One region of the Streptomyces sp. NBC_01723 genome, then DNA from elsewhere that is predicted to be linked to it. Evidence: riboswitches for the same ligand, from Rfam matches in the RefSeq annotation. Region 1 holds a riboswitch; each other region holds the start of a gene.
What was found. A riboswitch is a leader RNA that binds a small molecule or an ion and turns the genes downstream of it on or off. The one in region 1 is predicted to bind cobalamin.

Region 1 (2,177 bases):
GGGTGTGCGTCGCCGCGTACGCGCTGATCACCGGCCGTTCCCCGGCCGAGGCGGCGCTCTCCGGGCAGGCCGCGCTCGCCCAGCTCGCCGCCCACCCGCACGCCTGGTCAGTGGGCGCGCTGATCGCCCTGGTCGCGTGCAAGGGGCTGGCGTGGGGCATCGCCCTGGGCAGCCTGCGCGGCGGTCCGATCTTCCCGTCGCTGCTGTTGGGCACGGCGACGGCCATGGCCTGTTCCGGGCTGCCCGGCTTCGGTGTGACCCCGGCGCTCGCCCTCGGCATCTCCGCCGCGGCGGCCGCCGTGACGGGGCTGCCGCTGTCCAGCGCGGTCCTCGCGGTGCTGCTGACGGGTGGGGACGCGTCCGACCAGATGCCGCTGATCGTCATCGCGTCGGTGGTCTCCTTCGTCGTCTCCCAGGTGGTGCGCCGGACGGAACCGGAGGCGGCCCACGCCCCGGCGACGGGAACGACCGGGTGACGGAGCGCCGCGCCGTGCGGACCCGTTCCACCTGGCGCACCGCCCGGCCCTGGGCCGTACGCGGTTGCGTCGCGGTGGCCGTGGTCGTGGCCTACTTCCTGCTGCCCCTCGACCGTCTGGGGCCGCACCGGCCCGTGCTGAGCTGGGTGCTGTGCGCCCTGCTGCTGGCCGTCGTGGCGGCGCTGCCGCTCCGGCGGATCCACCACGTCCTCGTGGACCGCCCCGAGACCGGGCCCGGCGTGGTCATCACGATGCGCCTACAGCTTCGTCTTCCTCACCGCCGCCGCGACCGCGCTCAGCACGCGGGCGCGCGCCATGGTGGTGCGGCGCACGGACGGGGACCGGACCGGCTGGCGGGGGACGTTTCCGCAGCCCAGGACGGGTGGTCCGGGTACCCGCCGACCGGGGCCCGCTTGTCACCACCCCCGTGGGAGCACTACTGTCGCCACGCCTTGGTGAACGGGAAATCCGGTGTGATGCCGGTGCGGCCCTCGCCACTGTGAATCGGGAAGTCCGGCTCCGGCCCCTCGTGGGCAGCCACTGGGTCCTCGTGACCCGGGAAGGCGTTGCCCGGACTGCGGTACCCGTCAGCCAGGAGACCGGCCAAGGCGCGTCGTCCATCCACGAGGTGCTGGAGAGGGTCTGCTGAGCCATGCACATAGCCGAGGGCTTTCTGCCACCGGCGCACGCGATCGCCTGGGGTGTCGCGTCCGCGCCGTTCGTCGTCCACGGAGTCCGGTCACTCACCCGTGAGGTCAGGGAGCACCCGGAGAGCACGCTGCTCCTCGGCGCCTCCGGTGCCTTCACGTTCGTCCTGTCGGCCCTGAAACTGCCCTCGGTCACCGGGAGCTGCTCCCATCCGACCGGCACCGGTCTGGGCGCCATCCTCTTCCGGCCGCCGATCATGGCGGTACTGGGCACCATCACCCTGCTCTTCCAAGCGCTGCTGCTCGCCCACGGCGGGCTGACCACGCTCGGCGCCAACGTCTTCTCGATGGCGATCGTCGGCCCCTGGGCGGGGTACGGCATCTACCGGCTGCTGCGCCGCTACGACGTGCCGCTGATGGTCGCCGTGTTCTTCGGCGCGTTCGTCGCCGACCTGTCCACCTACTGCGTGACCAGCGTGCAGCTGGCGCTGGCCTTCCCGGACCCGAGCAGCGGATTCCTCGGCGCACTGGGCAAGTTCGGGTCCATCTTCGCCGTCACGCAGATCCCGCTCGCGGTCAGCGAGGGCCTGCTCACGGTGATCGTGATGCGGCTGCTGGTGCAGTCCAGCAAGGGCGAACTGACCCGGCTGGGCGTGCTGCTCACCCGGTCGGGCAGGAACACGTCCGACGAGCAGGAGGCGGTGGCCCGATGACCCGCAACGTGAAGATCAACGCCCTGCTGCTGCTCGCCGTGGCCGCGCTCGCGGTGCTGCCGCTGGTGCTGGGGCTCGGCGACCACAAGGAGGAGCCGTTCGCCGGCGCGGACGCGGAGGCGGAGACGGCGATCACCGAGATCGAGCCGGACTACGAGCCGTGGTTCTCGCCGCTGTACGAACCGCCGTCCGGGGAGATCGAGTCGGCGCTGTTCGCGGTGCAGGCCGCCCTCGGCGCGGGCGTGCTGGCGTACTACTTCGGTGTGCGCCGGGGCCGGCGGCAGGGCGAGGAGCGGGCGGCGGCGGCACTGCGGGACACTCCCGAAGGGGACTGAGTGCTG
Region 2 (2,177 bases), 5.7 Mb from region 1:
CCGAGCAGGGTGCCGAGCGTGGCCAGGGAGCGGGACAGGTCGTTCACCCAGATGTTGCGGCCGTTGACGATACCCGCGACCAGGCGCTTGCCGGGCAGACCGCCCACGCCGGCCAGGTCCTCCAGGTTGGCCGCGGCGGCCTCGGTGAAGTCCAGCGCCAGTCCCTCGACCGGCGCCTTGGCCAGGACCGGCAGGGCGTCGCCCAGGCGGTCGAAGTACGAGGCGACCAGCAGCCGGGGCCGGTCGGTGAGGGCGCCCAGATCACGGTAGGCGCGGGCGGCGGCGTTGAGTTCGGCCGGCGTGCGGTCCTGGACCAGGGCCGGCTCGTCGAGCTGCACCCACTCCGCGCCGGCCGTGCGCAGGTCGGCGAGGACCCCCGCGTACACCGGCAGCAGTCGGTCGAGGAGGGTGAGGGGCTCGAAGTCGGCGGGGGCGCCGGGCGCCGGCTTGGCGAGGAGCAGGTAGGTGACCGGGCCGACGAGCACCGGGCGGGCCGCCAGACCCAGCGCGAGTGCCTCCCGCAGCTCCGAGACCTGCTTGCCCGAGTCGGCGGTGAACACCGTGTCCGGACCCAACTCCGGCACGAGGTAGTGGTAGTTGGTGTCGAACCACTTGGTCATCTCCAGCGGCGCCACGTCCTGGGTGCCGCGCGCCATGGCGAAGTACCCGTCGAGCGCGTCGGCGGCCACGGCGTCCCGGTGCCGCGCGGGGACGGCGCCGACCATGACGGAGGTGTCCAGCACGTGGTCGTAGTACGAGAAGTCGCCGGTGGGCACCTCGTCGACACCGGCCTCGACGAGCTGACGCCAGTTGCCGGCGCGCAGCCCGGCGGCGGTGGCGTGGAGGGCGTCGGCGGTGACGCGGCCCTTCCAGTAGCCCTCGACGGCCTTCTTCAGTTCCCGGTCGGGGCCCTGGCGCGGATAGCCGTACACGGTGGCGTGCACGGGGGCGGACGTACGGTTCACGGAGATCTCCTTCGCGAGACGAATCCCTGAGATCCCGGCGACGGGACGAGAGCGCGAAGGGTGACGGGAACCCGGCGGCACGAACCGCGCGGGGCGCCGTCGTCCGCCAGGTGTGTACGCCGACCCGCCCACGAGGTCACCGGGATGTCCGCGCACGAGTCGTCCGTACGCGGGCAGTTGGCAGGTCTTCGGACTCGCGGGCACGTCCTCCGGAAGGACACCTACTGGCCGTCGCTTCCCAGGTCCCTCTCACCGGACCCAGTGCGTATGACGGCGGTCGTTCCCACTCACCGCTGCGGGGCAGTCCCGGATTCCCACCGGGTTCCCTCTTGCGACGCATCCCGCCTGGCGGACGGGGCGAACCAGCTGCACCGTTCACCCTACCGGGGCCGGCCCCGGGACCGGCCGGTCCCGTCCGGCATGCGGACGGTGCGACGGGACACGCCGCCGGCGGACTACTGCTGGGCCCAGGTGTTCCGGTCCCGCTCCGGCGTGTCGGCGCGCCGCGGGCAGGCCGTGTCGTGCGCCGAGCCCAGCGAGGTCCACCACACCTCGCAGCAGTCGGCGCCCAGGGCGACGCGGGCGGCGGCGGGTCGGGTGCACTCCGGGCCGTGCACGGCGCCGTCGGAGTGCCGCCAGAAGGCGCAGCAGGGGGCGAGGGGGACCGGCTGCCGGTGAGGCGGGCGGGCCAGGATCTCGGCCCGGCGCGCCAGGACGGTCCGGCGCCGGTGCTCGGCTCCCTCCCGGGCCGCGCACCAGGCCATGACCCCCGCGGCGTACAGACCGGGCAGGGCGAGCCAGGGGTGGTGGCTGCCCCCGTACCAGGCGGCGGCGAGCAGGAGAACGGCGGCGGCACGGCACCCGCGTGCGGTGCGCAGGCTCGGTGTCACAGGAGACTCCCGTGGTCGGCGACGGAGAAGGTCCTCAGGACACCCGTATGCCCGCGGTTCGCGGACCTACGTCCACCAATCGCGCCGGTCCGCGTCCGGGGCGGGCCCTCGGCGGTGTGGAGGGGCGGAAATTCCGTTGCGGGTACCCGCCGACGCCCCCGATTCTGCTCTCATGTCCACCGCCGACCTGCGGCCGGCCACCCTTGCCGACGCGCCCGCCATCACCCAGCTCCTCAACGAGATCGACCGGATCGAGATCGGCCGCCCCGAGACCGACCAGCACACCGTCGAGGCCGACCTGAAGCATCCCGGGACGGATCTG
Region 3 (2,177 bases), 900 kb from region 1:
CCGGCGGCCCGTTGTCGTACCCGTCGGGCACACTCGGCGTCATGGACTTCGTGATCCGGCGGGCGGCGGCCGAGGAGTACGACACCCTCGGCGAGATCACCGCACAGGCCTACCTGCGCGACGGCCTCCTCGACTTCGGGGAGGCCGACGCGTACCTGCACGAGCTGCGCGCCGTGGCCAAGCGGGCGGCGGCCGCCGAGGTGCTGGTCGCCGCGGCGGACGGCGTGGTGCTCGGCGGCGTGACCTTCGTGCCCTCCGGCGGACCCATGGCGGACATCGCCCGGCCCGGTGAGGCCGAGATACGCATGCTCGCCGTCGCCCGCGAGGCACGCGGACGCGGGACCGGCGAGGCGCTCGTGCGGGCCTGCGTCGACCGCGCCCGGTCCGTGGAGGGCTGCGCGCGCGTCGTGCTGTCCACCCAGGCCGCCATGCGCACCGCCCACCGCATCTACGCGCGCCTGGGCTTCACCCGCACGCCGGACCGCGACTGGAACCCCCTGCCGGAGCTGGACGACATCACCCTCCTCACCTACGAACTGACGCTCTGACACCACCCCGGCACGCTGACGGACACAACATCTGGGGGTGCTGGCGGAGCCCGGCACAAGATGTATGCTCGTGCTCGCTGTCGCCGCAGGGGAATCCGGTGTGAATCCGGAACTGTCCCGCAACGGTGTACATGCGTGTATCCGTACGTTCTCGGACGTACGTGCACGCGTGCCTCAGTCCGAGGACCTGCCGACAGTGCGCCCGGCCTCCCGGCCCGGGTGCCATGACGTCCGGGCCTCGTGGAGTGGGCCGGTGGACGCGACGCCGCGTGCGCTCGTGTGCTGCCCCCTGCCCTCCGCCAGGCCCCGTGCCGAGCGAGGGAGTGCCCCACGTGACCATCGCGCCAGCCGATCCGGCCGCAGCGACCCCGGTGACGACTTCAGCGATGCCGGTGACCGAGGAGTCCGACGGACCCGGTGCCGCCCTGCTGCGGACCCTGACCGCGCTGACCGCCGACCTCCCCGACGCCGACCCCGGCCGGGTCGCCGCCGCCGCGCTGCGCGGCCGGTCCGCCCACGCGGACGAGGCCGAGCTGCGCGAGCTGGCCACGGAGGCGGCGGCCGGTCTCATCTCCGAGGACCCGGTCTACTCCCGCCTCGCCGCCCGGCTGCTGACCATCGGCATCCGCGCGGAGGCCGCCTCCCAGGGCGTCACGTCCTTCACCGAGTCGGTCGCCACCGGCCACCGCGAGGGCCTGATCGCCGACCGCACCGCCGAGTTCGTGCGGCAGCACGCGGACCGGCTGGACGCGACGATCGACCGGGCCGCCGACGACCGCTTCGGCTACTTCGGACTGCGCACCCTGCACAGCCGCTACCTGCTGCGGCACCCGATCACCCGCAAGGTCGTCGAGACGCCCCAGCACTTCATGCTGCGGGTCGCCGCCGGCCTCGCCGAGGACACTCTGTCCGATTCAGAGGCGGGCGCACGCTCCGTGGACGAGGTCACCGCGCTCTACGGCCTGATGAGCCGCCTCGACTACCTGCCCTCCTCCCCCACCCTGTTCAACTCGGGCACCCGGCACGCCCAGATGTCGTCCTGCTACCTCCTCGACTCCCCCAAGGACGAGCTGGACTCCCTCTACGACCGCCTCCACCAGGTCGCCCGGCTCTCCAAGCACGCCGGCGGCATCGGCATCGCCTACTCCCGCGTCCGCTCCCGGGGTTCGCTGATCCGCGGCACCAACGGGCACTCCAACGGCATCGTCCCGTTCCTGAAGACGCTGGACGCCTCGGTGGCGGCCGTGAACCAGGGCGGCCGGCGCAAGGGCGCGGCGGCTGTCTACCTGGAGACCTGGCACGCGGACATCGAGGAGTTCCTGGAGCTGCGGGACAACACCGGCGAGGACGCCCGCCGCACGCACAACCTGAACCTGGCGCACTGGATCCCGGACGAGTTCATGCGCCGCGTGGACGCCGACGGCCAGTGGTCGCTGTTCTCGCCCGCCGACGTGCCCGAGCTGACCGACCTGTACGGCGCGGAGTTCGACGCGGCCTACCGCGCGGCCGAGGCCGCCGGGCTCGCCCGCAGGACCCTGCCCGCCCGTGAGCTGTACGGCCGCATGATGCGCACCCTCGCGCAGACCGGCAACGGCTGGATGACCTTCAAGGACACCGCCAACCGCACCG
Region 4 (2,177 bases), 1.9 Mb from region 1:
GGCACCGGAGGAGACGCCGAGCACGAAGGGGTCGGCGAGCGGGTTGCGCAGCAGGGACTGGAGGACGGCGCCGCACACGGCGAGTCCGGCGCCGCACACCGCGGCGAGCAGGGTCCGGGGCAGCCGCAGGTCCCAGACGATGCCGTCGCGGATGGGGGTGACGTCGGCGGCGGGGCCTGCGCCGAGATGGGCGACGATCACGGACCACACGTCGGCCACGCCGATGTCCGCCGGTCCGATGGTGACGGCGACGGCCACGGAGGCGCACAGGGCGACGACGCCGGTCAGCGCCCACAGGGGGTAGGCACGGCGGCCGGCCGTGCGTATGCCCGAGGCCGGCCGCTCCCCGGACGCGGCCCGGTCCTCGGACACGGCCCGGTCCTCGGATGCGGCCCGGTCCTCGGATGGCGCCCGGCTCGCGGACGTCACTGGGTGAGGCCGAACTCGCGCAGCGCGGCCGCCACCTGTTCGACGCCCTCGACGGTGCGGATGGTGGGGTTCATGGCCTGTCCGCTGAGCAGGACGTACCGCTTCTCGCGGACGGCCGTCATGTTCCGGGTGACGGGGTCGGACTCCAGGAACTCGATCTTCTTCGCGGCGGTCTCGGCCGTCTGCGACCTGCGGGTGAGGTCGCCGAGGACGAGCACGTCGGGGTCCCGGTCGGCGACGGTCTCCCAGCCGACCTGCGGCCATTCGTCGTGGGTGTCGTCCATGGCGTTCCTGGCCCCGACCGCGCGGGTCATCACGCCGGGGGCGCCGCAGCAGCCGCCCATGTAGGGCGACGTGGAGTTGGCGAACCAGTACATGAGGGTGACGTCGGAGGCGTCGACGCCGGACGTCGCCTTCTTCACCCGGGACTTCAGGTCGGCGACCAGCTTCTCGCCGCGTTCCTCGACGTCGAACAGCCGGGCCAGGTCGCGGACCTCGCGGTAGACGGTGTCCATGGTGAAGGGCTCGCTGCGGACGCCGTCGCCGTCGCCGCTGTTGTCCTTGCCGACGCAGTCGGACGGGGAGAGGTAGGCCGGCACGCCGAGTTCGCCGAACTGCTCGGGGGCGGCCACTCCCCCGGTGCCGAGGGTGGAGGCGAAGGAGGCGGCCACGAAGTCGGGTTCGGCGTCCAGGACCGTCTCGAAGGACGGCATGTCGTCGGCGAGCCGGGGCACGCCTTCGTTCGCCTTCTCCAGCCCCTTCATGACCGGGTCGGTCCACGTGGCGGTGCCCGCCATGCGGTCGGCCAGGCCGAGGGAGAGCAGGATCTCGGTGGTGCCCTGGTTGAGGGAGACCGCTCGCCGCGGAGGCGCGGCGACCTCGACCTCGCGGCCGCAGTCACGGACGGTGCGCGGGTAGCCGGCCGCCGGGTCCGGCGCGGCGGAGTCGCCGCCGGTGTCCGTCCCGGAACCGCAGCCGGTGGCCAGCAGGGCACCGGCCAGGAGCGGCACCAGGCCGCGGACGGCGCGGCGGGAGGTGGGGAGGCGTCGGAAGCCGACGGGGCGCGCTGCGCGCGAGGAGGCGGGCAAGGGGGATCCTCTGGCGTCGAGGGCTCGTACGCGAAGCCCGTTCGTACGGTGTGTCCCCGCGCCGTACGCGGCGCGGGTGCCAGCAGGTCTTCGGACTCGGGATCGACCGGGCGGGACGCCTTCCCGGGCGGCCTCCGCCGTCCAGTGGCCCGTGTCCCGCCCGTCACCCTCACCGCTGCGCGTCAGCTCCGGATTCGCACCGGATTCCCTGACCCACCAGGTGGGTTCGACTGGCTTCCGCAAGCTACCACAGGGCCCTCGCGCCGCCTGGGGCGGGCGGCTGCCTCACCCGCCCCCGGCGCCGACGCGCCCGACCGCGTCAGCTCTTGGGCATCAGGACGCTGTCGATGATGTAGACGTTGGCGTTGGCGGTCTTGACGTTGCCGCAGACCACGTTGGCGGAGTCGTTGACCTTGTAGACCTCGTCCGAGCCGGAGGTGGTGAGCTTGGACTTCTGCAGGGTGTCGAACGAGCCGTTCTCCAGGTCCTTGGGGGCGAGCTTCTGGCCCACGACGTGGTAGGTCAGGATGTCGGTGAGCATCGCCTTGTCGTTGAGGACCTTGTCCAGGTCGGCCTTCGGAATCTTGGCGAAGGCGTCGTTGGTCGGCGCGAACACCGTGATGTTCTCGGCGTTGTTGAGGGTGTCGACCAGACCCGCCT

Region 2: linked by a shared signal. The riboswitch ahead of metE (5-methyltetrahydropteroyltriglutamate--homocysteine S-methyltransferase) and the one ahead of OIE75_RS29180 (energy-coupling factor ABC transporter permease) in region 1 are both predicted to bind cobalamin.
Region 3: linked by a shared signal. The riboswitch ahead of OIE75_RS25060 (ribonucleoside-diphosphate reductase subunit alpha) and the one ahead of OIE75_RS29180 (energy-coupling factor ABC transporter permease) in region 1 are both predicted to bind cobalamin.
Region 4: linked by a shared signal. The riboswitch ahead of OIE75_RS38175 (ABC transporter substrate-binding protein) and the one ahead of OIE75_RS29180 (energy-coupling factor ABC transporter permease) in region 1 are both predicted to bind cobalamin.

What each region holds. Positions count from the first base shown of each region.
Region 1 is NZ_CP109171.1:6,273,628-6,275,804, reverse strand. It holds gene OIE75_RS29185 (chloride channel protein) at 1-476, shown strand, start outside; cobalamin riboswitch at 913-1,098, shown strand; gene OIE75_RS29180 (energy-coupling factor ABC transporter permease) at 1,129-1,836, shown strand; gene OIE75_RS29175 (energy-coupling factor ABC transporter substrate-binding protein) at 1,833-2,171, shown strand; gene cbiQ (cobalt ECF transporter T component CbiQ) at 2,172-2,177, shown strand, end outside.
Region 2 is NZ_CP109171.1:541,176-543,352, reverse strand. It holds gene metE (5-methyltetrahydropteroyltriglutamate--homocysteine S-methyltransferase) at 1-965, opposite strand, end outside; cobalamin riboswitch at 1,128-1,347, opposite strand; gene OIE75_RS02480 (hypothetical protein) at 1,421-1,855, opposite strand; gene OIE75_RS02475 (GNAT family N-acetyltransferase) at 2,028-2,177, shown strand, end outside.
Region 3 is NZ_CP109171.1:5,374,941-5,377,117, reverse strand. It holds gene OIE75_RS25065 (GNAT family N-acetyltransferase) at 42-548, shown strand; cobalamin riboswitch at 613-757, shown strand; gene OIE75_RS25060 (ribonucleoside-diphosphate reductase subunit alpha) at 881-2,177, shown strand, end outside.
Region 4 is NZ_CP109171.1:8,211,447-8,213,623, reverse strand. It holds gene OIE75_RS38180 (FecCD family ABC transporter permease) at 1-372, opposite strand, end outside; gene OIE75_RS38175 (ABC transporter substrate-binding protein) at 426-1,442, opposite strand; cobalamin riboswitch at 1,582-1,767, opposite strand; gene OIE75_RS38170 (fasciclin domain-containing protein) at 1,837-2,177, opposite strand, start outside.